DNA from 4 places in the Streptomyces sp. NPDC059373 genome. Region 4 is predicted to be linked to each of the others. Evidence: riboswitches for the same ligand, from Rfam matches in the RefSeq annotation. Region 4 holds a riboswitch; each other region holds the start of a gene.
The links. Region 4 has a riboswitch for cyclic di-AMP ahead of ACFXJ5_RS30080 (transglycosylase family protein). Riboswitches for the same ligand answer to the same signal wherever they lie in the genome.
Positions count from the first base shown of each region.

Region 1: another riboswitch for cyclic di-AMP. It lies ahead of ACFXJ5_RS26510 (transglycosylase family protein); the one in region 4 lies ahead of ACFXJ5_RS30080 (transglycosylase family protein).
Region 2: another riboswitch for cyclic di-AMP. It lies ahead of ACFXJ5_RS17355 (NlpC/P60 family protein); the one in region 4 lies ahead of ACFXJ5_RS30080 (transglycosylase family protein).
Region 3: another riboswitch for cyclic di-AMP. It lies ahead of ACFXJ5_RS04355 (M23 family metallopeptidase); the one in region 4 lies ahead of ACFXJ5_RS30080 (transglycosylase family protein).

Region 1 covers NZ_JBHYXC010000023.1:6,475-8,666, reverse strand. Annotated here, with positions in the region: gene ACFXJ5_RS26510 (transglycosylase family protein) at 1-866, opposite strand, end outside; cyclic di-AMP (ydaO/yuaA leader) riboswitch at 869-1,050, opposite strand; gene ACFXJ5_RS26505 (ThuA domain-containing protein) at 1,511-2,191, shown strand.
Region 2 covers NZ_JBHYXC010000010.1:182,649-184,840, reverse strand. Annotated here, with positions in the region: gene ACFXJ5_RS17355 (NlpC/P60 family protein) at 13-1,041, opposite strand; cyclic di-AMP (ydaO/yuaA leader) riboswitch at 1,052-1,209, opposite strand; gene ACFXJ5_RS17350 (NYN domain-containing protein) at 1,385-2,192, opposite strand, start outside.
Region 3 covers NZ_JBHYXC010000002.1:38,546-40,737, forward strand. Annotated here, with positions in the region: gene ACFXJ5_RS04355 (M23 family metallopeptidase) at 1-826, opposite strand, end outside; cyclic di-AMP (ydaO/yuaA leader) riboswitch at 838-978, opposite strand; gene ACFXJ5_RS04360 (DUF2332 domain-containing protein) at 1,284-2,192, shown strand, end outside.
Region 4 covers NZ_JBHYXC010000029.1:64,783-66,974, reverse strand. Annotated here, with positions in the region: gene eno (phosphopyruvate hydratase) at 1-717, opposite strand, end outside; gene ACFXJ5_RS30080 (transglycosylase family protein) at 841-1,185, opposite strand; cyclic di-AMP (ydaO/yuaA leader) riboswitch at 1,191-1,366, opposite strand; gene ACFXJ5_RS30075 (transglycosylase family protein) at 1,599-2,192, opposite strand, start outside.

The DNA.
Region 1 (2,192 bases), on a different contig from region 4:
TGGTAACCGCTGGCCCACATGGAGCCGGCGGTGTGGTAGGCGGTGCCCAGGACCACGTTGTCCACCGGAGCGGTGTAACCGGAGGAGGTGCTCGTGCCGGACGAGGCGGTCTTCGCGGCCGAGGAGGTGGTGGCCGAAGCGGTGCTCTTGTGCTCCGTGGTGGAGGACGAAGAGGTGTGGGCGGTCGAGGCGGCGGCCTTCTGGCCGAGCGTCAGGACCTGGTGGGGGAAGATCAGGTCGGGGTTGCCGCCGACGACGCTCTTGTTGGCGGCGTACAGCTTCTGCCAGCCACCGGCCACGCCCTTGGCGTCGGCGATCTTCGAGAGGGTGTCACCGCTGACGACCGTGTAGCTTCCGCCGCTCGACTTCGAAGGGGTCGAAGCGGATGAAGCGGACGAATGCGACGAAGCGGTCGAGGACTTGGTCTCGGTCGTCTTCTTGGGGGTGGTCGCCGTGGACGCGGCGGGGGCCGAGGAGGTGTCGGCGCTGGACTTGGTCAGACCGGCCTTGGGACCGCACACCGGCCAGGCCTGCGGGCCCTGGACCGCGAGCACCTTCTCGGCGATCGCGATCTGCTGCGCCTTGGTGGCCAGGTCCGCACGCGCGGCGTACTGGGTGCCACCGAAGGCCGCCCAGGTGCTCTGCGTGAACTGCAGGCCGCCGTAGAAGCCGTTGCCCGTGTTGATGCTCCAGTTATTGGTGCTCTCGCAGGACGCGACCTTGTCCCAGGTGCTCACGGAGGCTGCGTGGGCGCCGGTGGCACCGACCATCGGCAGCGCGATGGCGGCACCCGCCGTGCCGGCGGTGACGCCGATTCGGGTGAATCGGCTCGTACGGACGCGACGGTGCTTTCCCTTTGCGGGCATGCCGAATTCCTCTCCGACGCCTGCGAGGTAAGCTGTCGGGTTCGGGCTGGAGATGCCCGGCCGCGGGCAGCCCGAATTAACGGCGCTGCACGGCGACTTCACCCCAAGCCGTTCCGCGACCGACGGAACGGCGATTACCTGGGTCCCCCGCTCCTGCCCTTAAGTGCTCAGGGGTTGCTCAATGGGCGGCGGCAGGATTCGGCGTTCCGCCCGAGAGGATCCCGCAGGCATTTGACCTGCGGGACTGTGAAGCTAGACGACGGCATCGCGACTGAGCAAGGCGCGTAAACACGGGATCAAGAAAGCCGCAAATCGATCTTAGAATTCGATGACTTTGGGTGAGAAGTGTCCGCTCTGTGTGCACAGATCCCTGACGGTGGGTAATTCGATCAATATGCAGAGTCACAAAACGGGGCCGATGTGGACACATAGTGTCTGCGGCATTCCGTACGGTATTTCATGAGTGACGCCCATCACCCGTGGGTGATTTGCCCGGAAGTGCTCCCATCGCGGATGGAAACCGCCCCGGCGAAGTGTGTCTTGTGCATGACTATCGGGCCAATTGTGACCCCGCGTCGGTCGTCTCCCACGGCCACCGGCCGCCGCCCTGTACCTGGTAGAAGACGATGCCTAGGGTGTGAGCCATGCCTCCTGCCCCGGTCCTGGTCTTCACCCGGACCACCGCCTATCGCCATGACTCCATCCCCGACGGCATCGCGGCCTTCCGCGCCCTGGGCGCCGAGCACGGTTTCGGCGTCGAGGCCACCGAGGACCCGGAGGTCCTCGCGGACGGGCTCGGCGGCTGCCGGGCAGTGGTCTTCCTGTCCACCAGCGGCGAGGTCCTGACCCCGCGAGGCCGCAAGGCCCTGCGGGCGTACGCCGAGTCGGGCGGCGGCTTCATGGGCGTGCACGCGGCCGCCTGCACCGAGTACGACTGGCCGTACTACGGCGAGCTGCTCGGCGCCCGCTTCGCCCGCCACCCGGATCTGCAGCCCGGCCTGGTCACCGTCGAGGACCACGGCCATCCGGCCACCGAACACCTCGGCCCGGTGTGGCCGTTCACCGACGAGTGGTACGACTTCCGGATCAGCCCGCGCGGCTCGATGCGGGTGCTGGCGTCGGCGGACGAGTCCTCGTACGACGGTGGCGGCATGGGCGTCGACCACCCGTTGGTGTGGTGCCGCGACTCCGGCGGCACGGGCGGGGGCCGTACCTTCTACACCGCTCTCGGCCACTCCCCCGAGGCGTACGCGGACCCGGTGTTCCGACACCATTTGCTCGGCGGCCTGCGCTACGTGATGGATTCGCCGGGGCCGGGCCTGTAGC
Region 2 (2,192 bases), on a different contig from region 4:
TCAGCGGCTGCGCTAGATGCGGACGCCGAACTGGAAGGGCATGTCGCTCATGGCCTCGTACTTGACGTTCTCACCGGTGCGCGGCGCGTGCAGCACCATGCCGTTGCCCGCGTAGAGGCCGACGTGGTGGTAGTCGCTGTAGAAGATGACCAGGTCACCGGGCTTGAGCTGGCTCGCCGTCAGGCGCGTGCCCGCGCTCGCCTGGGACTCGGCGGTCCGGGGTATGGAGACGCCGGCCTGGGCGTAGGCCCAGGAGGTCAGGCCGGAGCAGTCGAAGGAGCTGGGGCCGCTGGCACCGTAGACGTAGGGGTCACCGAGCTTGGTCTCGGCGGCGGACAGAGCGGCGGCGGCACGCTGATTGGCCGCGGTGTCGTTGCCGAGGTTGACGCGCGAGCTGGAGGAGCGGCTGGCAGCGGACTGCTGCGCGGCGAGGCTGGCCCGCTCGGCGGCGGTGAGGGTGTTGAGGAGCTTCTGGGCCTTCTGGAGCTTGGCCTGGATCTCCTTCTTCTTCGTACCCAGCTCGGTGCGGGTCTGGTCCAGCTCCTGGAGCTTGCTGGCGGCCTCCGCCTTCTGCTGGTCGAGGGTGCGCTGCTTCTCCGCGATCTGCTTGAGCTCGTCGGCCTGCTTGTTGCTCAGCTGGTCGAGCGTGGAGGCCTTGGCGAGGTAGTCGTCCGGGTTCGCGGACAGCAGGAGCTGTACGGACTCGTCGATGCCGCCGCTGCGGTACTGGGCGCTGGCGAGCGAACCCAGTTCGTCCTGGAGGTTGTTGAGGTCGCTCTGCTCGCGGGCCACTTCGTCCTGGAGCTGGGAGACCTGCTTCTGCAGCGTCTGCTGCTTCTCCTTGGCACCGTCGTACTTCTCGGTCGCCTGCTCGGCCTCGTCGTAAAGCTTGTTGACCTGCGCCTTGACCGTCTTGACGGACTGCTTGGCGGGCGCGGCCTGGGCGGCCTGGGACGTGAGGGCAACGGCCGCGGCAGCGGTCGCGGTGAGCACGGTGACCCGCGTACGACTGGCCGGCTTGGGACGACGGTGGGACGCCACGAAGGCGAGCTCCTCTTCCTCCAGCCGCCTACCGGGTGAGCTGTCGGGTTCGGGCTGGAAGAAGCCCTACGACACCTCAACACTCCTCGCGGAGCGCCCTGGTGCCGATTCACCCCGGGAACGTGGTTCCCCGGCTCCGAGCGCAGAGGGGGGCTGCGCTTCAGACTCGGCGGGACCCCCGCCACCATCCTGGGTGGATGATCGAACTCGCGGAGGTACGAGCCCTGACCCTAGTGACCAACATGTGATCCGTTCAAATCAAAGTATGTAAAAACTCTGCCGCAACCTGTTTTCTTTACAAAGATCACACAGCCAGTGCAGGCAACCTAACGCTGAGTTCGCGTCACACCCGCGCAAGTCGCTTGAGAAGCAACGTGGAAGGCACCGGACGCGCCCCGGCCTTCGCCACTCCGTCCGCGACCTCACGGTCGGCCGAAACGACCACAACGGGACGACCGGGAGGTTCCGCCCGAACCAGACGCCGGATCAACTCGTCGGCCGTTTCGCCCGCTTTGCTGAACAGCACCCGCACCCCGCGCGGCGGCGCGAGCAGCACCGGGGCGTCCAGATCCGCCCCGTCGAAGACACACGTCACCTCGGCGCCGCTCTGGGCGGCCAGCACCGAGAGACCGCCCAGCAGCCGCAGCCGCTGCTTCTCCAACGGCAGCGCCGGATAGCCGGTCTTGGTGACGTTGTAGCCGTCCACCACGAGGTGCGCCTGCGGCAGCGCGAGCAGTTGGTCGAGCAGCGCGGGATCATTCTCGGACAAAGCACGCCGTGCGATGTCCTTCGGGCTGATGGCGCCCGGCTTGACCGCGTCGACCGTGTCGGCCGGCAGGATGCCCATCGTGTCGCGGGGCGGCAGCGCCAGCTCGCGCCGCAGCCCCGACGCGGCGTCAAGGACCGTGTCGAGCAGCAGCCGCAGCCGTACGTCCTCCACGCTGCGGCCCTCGCGTACGGCCCGGCGCCCCGCCTCCACCGCCGCCTCGGCCTCGGCGAGGCGGGACTTCAGACGGCGCCCCTCGACCTCGGCGGAGGACCGGTCGGCCGCGGCGGCGGACCGGACCTCCTCCAGCTCGTGCTCGACCTTGCGCAGGGCCGCCTCGGCCCGCTTCACGTCACTGGCCGCGCTGCGCAGCTTGCGGTGCAGC
Region 3 (2,192 bases), on a different contig from region 4:
CGGTGAGGGTGTAGGAGGCCACCGGCTTGACGTAGCTCTTGGCGAGTTCGGCCAGACGCTTTGCCTCGGCGGCCTTCTTGGCCGCGGCGGCGGCCGTCTTCTTGGCGGCGGCTTCCGCGCGCACCTTCTCCGCCGCGGCGGCCTTGGCGTCCTTCGCGGCAGCCACGCCGTCGGCGGCGGCCTTCTGCTGGGTGGCCTGGTCGAGGATGCGGGTGCGCAGTGCCTCGCCGGCGTTGATGTCCAGGTTCTGGGCGGGGTCGGCGGACTTGGTGTCGTTGCCGCCCAGGAGCGTCCCGATACCGGGCATGTCGGACACCTCGGGCAGGTGCGGAAGCGATACGGGGAGGGGGTTGTGCCCCTCCGCCGTGGCGACGCCGCTGACACCGAGTACGGCGACCGCCGCGACACCGAAGACGGCCGAACCTCGGCCGAAGGTGCGCTGCTTGGCGACGCGGTGACGACCCCGTACGGGGGCCGTGTTCTCGCGGGTGGGGTTCCAGGTGTCGCCGTCGATGCCGGTCTCGTCGAACTCCGGGTGCGGCTCCGGCGCGAACTCGGGCTCGAACTCCGCCGTAGGCGCGGCGGCGGTGTCCGTCAGACCGGCGGCCGCGGCGGCTTCACGCAGCTCTGCCCAGCCTGCCGCCATGTTCCATTCGGCGGTGTCCCAGCCGTCGACGGCGTTCTTGGTGGGTGCGGTCTGTTCTGTCGCCGGGGGCGTCCAGCCGGCCGCTACGTTCCACTCGCCGGTGTCCCAGTCGGTGTACTCGTACCCGTCGTGCTGATGCTGATGGGAATCCGGTATGAGGGCAGGCTTGTTCGACGCCACGCGGGCGCACTCCTTTCCTTCCTTCTCGTCTACCGGGTTAGCTGACGGGTTCGGAGCAGGAAGGTCTCCTACGGTTCTGCCGGAGCAGACCCGATTCACCCCAGGGTGGTGGTTCCCCGGTTCCCGCGGACGGGATTCGACAAGCGCACGGCGCCGCCAGTTCGGCGGAGGGACGACCGCGCTGCGTTATCGAACGTTAATAGAGGTGCAGGGGAATTCCAAGCCACTCTGGGCAGTTCACAGCAGGAATCTATGCGGATGGAATACCCAGAAGCGGGCAAAGTGGCGTGACTCCTGTGACCGCCGGGAGATGTGAGTGTGCGTCAGTTGTTATTCGGACGGCACTCGTCCGGTCACCCGGAGTGAGCGGGGGTGCCCGGCGCCGCTCGACGCGCGGTTGTCGTGCGCCTGCCCCGGCGCCTCCGGGCCGTTCCGCGCGGCCGGGTACGTTGCCCGGATGGCGGTGAACACGGATGAGCGGGTGGCGGACCGGTACCGGGCCTTCTCGCGGCAACAGGCGCGCGGCAAGTCCCCTCTGTACGAGGAGCTGACGGCACGGATCGCGGAGGACGAGGAACTGGTCGCCCTCATCTCCGGACTCCCGGCGGGCAACAAGCAGCAGCCCAACCTGCTGCTCGCCGCCGTGCGGTACCTGGGCGGGCCGTACAAGGAGTGGGCGGCGTTCCGGTCCTGGGTGGCCGCGGAATGGGACTCCGTACGGGAGGTGATCCTGGTCCGCTTCACCCAGACGAACGAGGCGGCCCGCTGCGCGACGCTGCTGCCGGTGCTGGCCGGGCTGCCGCAGCCGCTGGCCCTGCTGGAGGTGGGGGCGTCGGCGGGGCTGTGCCTGTACCCGGACCGGTACCGCTACGCGTACGACGGCGGCCCGGAGTTCGGGGCGGACGGGTCACCGGCGGTGTTCCGGTGCCGGACGGGCGGGGGCGTGCCGGTGCCGGGGGCGGTGCCTGAGGTCGTATGGCGGGGCGGGATCGATCTGAATCCGCTGGATGTGGGCGACCCGGGGGATGTGCGGTGGCTGGAGTCACTGATCTGGCCGGGGCAGGAGCACCGGGTACGGCAGCTGCGGGCGGCGATCGAGGCGGTGCGGGGTGCGCCGGGGGCGCACATCGTGCAGGGGGATCTGGTGGACCGGGTGGCGGAGGTCGCGGCGCGGGCGGCGGCCGAGGCGCCGGACGCGACGCTGGTGGTGTTCCACACGGCGGTGCTGACGTATCTGCCGCTGGCGCGCCGGCGGCGGTTCGCGGAGCTCGTACGGGCCCTGCCCGGGCACTGGGTGTCCAACGAGCACCACAGCGTCCTGCCCTGGCTGGGCGGGCCCCGGCCGGACGACGGGCATCGGCTGACG
Region 4 (2,192 bases):
GAGCGCGATGTCCTGGCCGGGCTGGTAGCCGGCCTTCTTGATGGCCTCGACGATGAGGTCGAGGGCGGCGCGGTTGGAGTCGAGGTTGGGGGCGAAGCCGCCCTCGTCGCCGAGGCCCGTGGAGAGGCCGCGCTCCTTCAGGACCGCCTTGAGGGTGTGGTAGACCTCGGCGCCCCAGCGCAGGGCCTCGGAGAAGGACTCCGCGCCGATCGGGGCGATCATGAACTCCTGGATGTCCACGTTGGAGTCGGCGTGCGAGCCGCCGTTGAGGATGTTCATCATCGGGACCGGCAGCACGTGGGCGTTCGGGCCCCCCAGGTACCTGAACAGCGGGAGGTCGGAGGCCTCGGAGGCGGCGTGGGCCACGGCCAGCGAGACGCCGAGGATGGCGTTGGCGCCGAGCGAGGACTTGTCCGGGGTGGCGTCGAGGTCGAACATCGCCTGGTCGATCAGGCGCTGCTCGGTGGCGTCGTAACCGACGAGCTCCGGGCCGATCTGCTCGATGACGGCGAGAACGGCCTTCTCCACGCCCTTGCCGAGGTAGCGGCTCTTGTCGCCGTCCCGGAGTTCGAGGGCCTCGAACGCTCCGGTGGAGGCCCCGGACGGAACAGCGGCACGTCCGGTGCTTCCGTCGTCGAGGCCGACCTCGACCTCGACGGTGGGGTTACCTCGCGAGTCGAGGATTTCCCGGGCTACGACGACGTCGATGGACGGCACGTGAGTCTCCTTTGGATGTCTCTTCTTTTTCGTGCTGAGCCTAGCCGACACCAAAAGCCCCGGCCGGGCACGCAGGGGGGAAGTGCGTGCCCGGCCGGGGAGCCGTGGGGTGAACAGCCGGTGTCAGAGGTTCTTGCCGCAGACCGGCCAGGCGCCCTTGCCCTGGCTGGCCAGGACCTTCTCGGCGATGGCTATCTGCTGGTTCTTGGTGGCCAGGTCGGCGCGGGCGGCGTACTTGGTGCCGCCGAAGGCCTTCCAGGTGGAGTTGGTGAACTGCAGGCCACCGTAGAAGCCGTTGCCGGTGTTGATGTGCCAGTTGCTGGTGGACTCGCAGGCGGCGACCCGGTCCCACGCGGACGTGGAGGCGGCGGAGGCGGTGGTGGCGGTCAGCATCGGGACGGCGACAGCGGTGGTGGCGACGGCGCCGAGCAGGGCGTAGCGGACCGTCTTGGAGGCACGACGAATCATTTGAGTTGGTTCCTCACCGACGCCTGCGAGGTCAGCTGTCGGGTTCGGGCCGTGTGAGTGCCCGGTGCTGCGCGTCATGCGCGCAGCGCTTAACCCCAAGCCGTACGGAGCCGGATCCATCCGTTTCCGTACGGCGGCGAACCTGTGGGTCCCCCGCTCCTGCCTACGGCGCTTTCGCGTCGACTGTTCCCGTCGGTCGGCGGCAGGATTCGGCGTTCCTGACCGGCGGGGCCCGCGGCGGCGAGCGATGTCGACCGTAAGCAAAGCTCTGGTTAAGGGGCAATCCCCCCAAGATCACCACCGACGCGCCGATCCCGACCATCGGAATTCACATAATTCCAGGTGAGAGCGGGTGAATCAGGGCTGAACGGACACTCCGTACCCAAACCTCCGGGTAAGGCTTGTCACACCGGCTACCCCACCGTCAGATACTGTCCGGGGTGGATCACTCCCGGATCGTCACCGATCACGGTCTTGTTGGCCTCGTAAAGGGCGCGCCATCCGCCGGTCACGTGCTCCTCGGCGGCGATGTCGCAGAGCGAGTCGCCGTCGCGCACCCGGTAGCGCTGCGGGCCGGTGGTGTCGGCGTCCGCCTTGGCCGCGCTGCGGGTGAGCTTGCCCCAGGCGGCCTCCGCGGTGGCGGGGGCTGTCTCGGGCTTGGCGTGCCGGCCCGTGCTGCGGGAGGGGGCGGAGGGGGTGGGGGCCGCGGCCTCGGTGGACGACGGGTCCGGCGATGCGGTGGCCTTCGTCGAGTCGCCGCTGCCGGTGTTCGAGGTGGAGCCGGAGGCGGAGTCGGTCGGGGTGTCCGTGGCACCGTCGGTCGGAGTGGTGGCCCCGTCCGTGGGGGTGGCGGTGGCCCCGTCCGTCGGGGAGGCGGAGGTGGAGCTCGACGCCGAACCGGAGGCGGTGCCGTTGACCGCGAAGGTAAGGCCCGAGATGTCGGCGCAGGTCGGCCACGCGTCGACGCCGAGGGCGCCGAGGATGTCGTCGGCCACGGTTATCTGCTC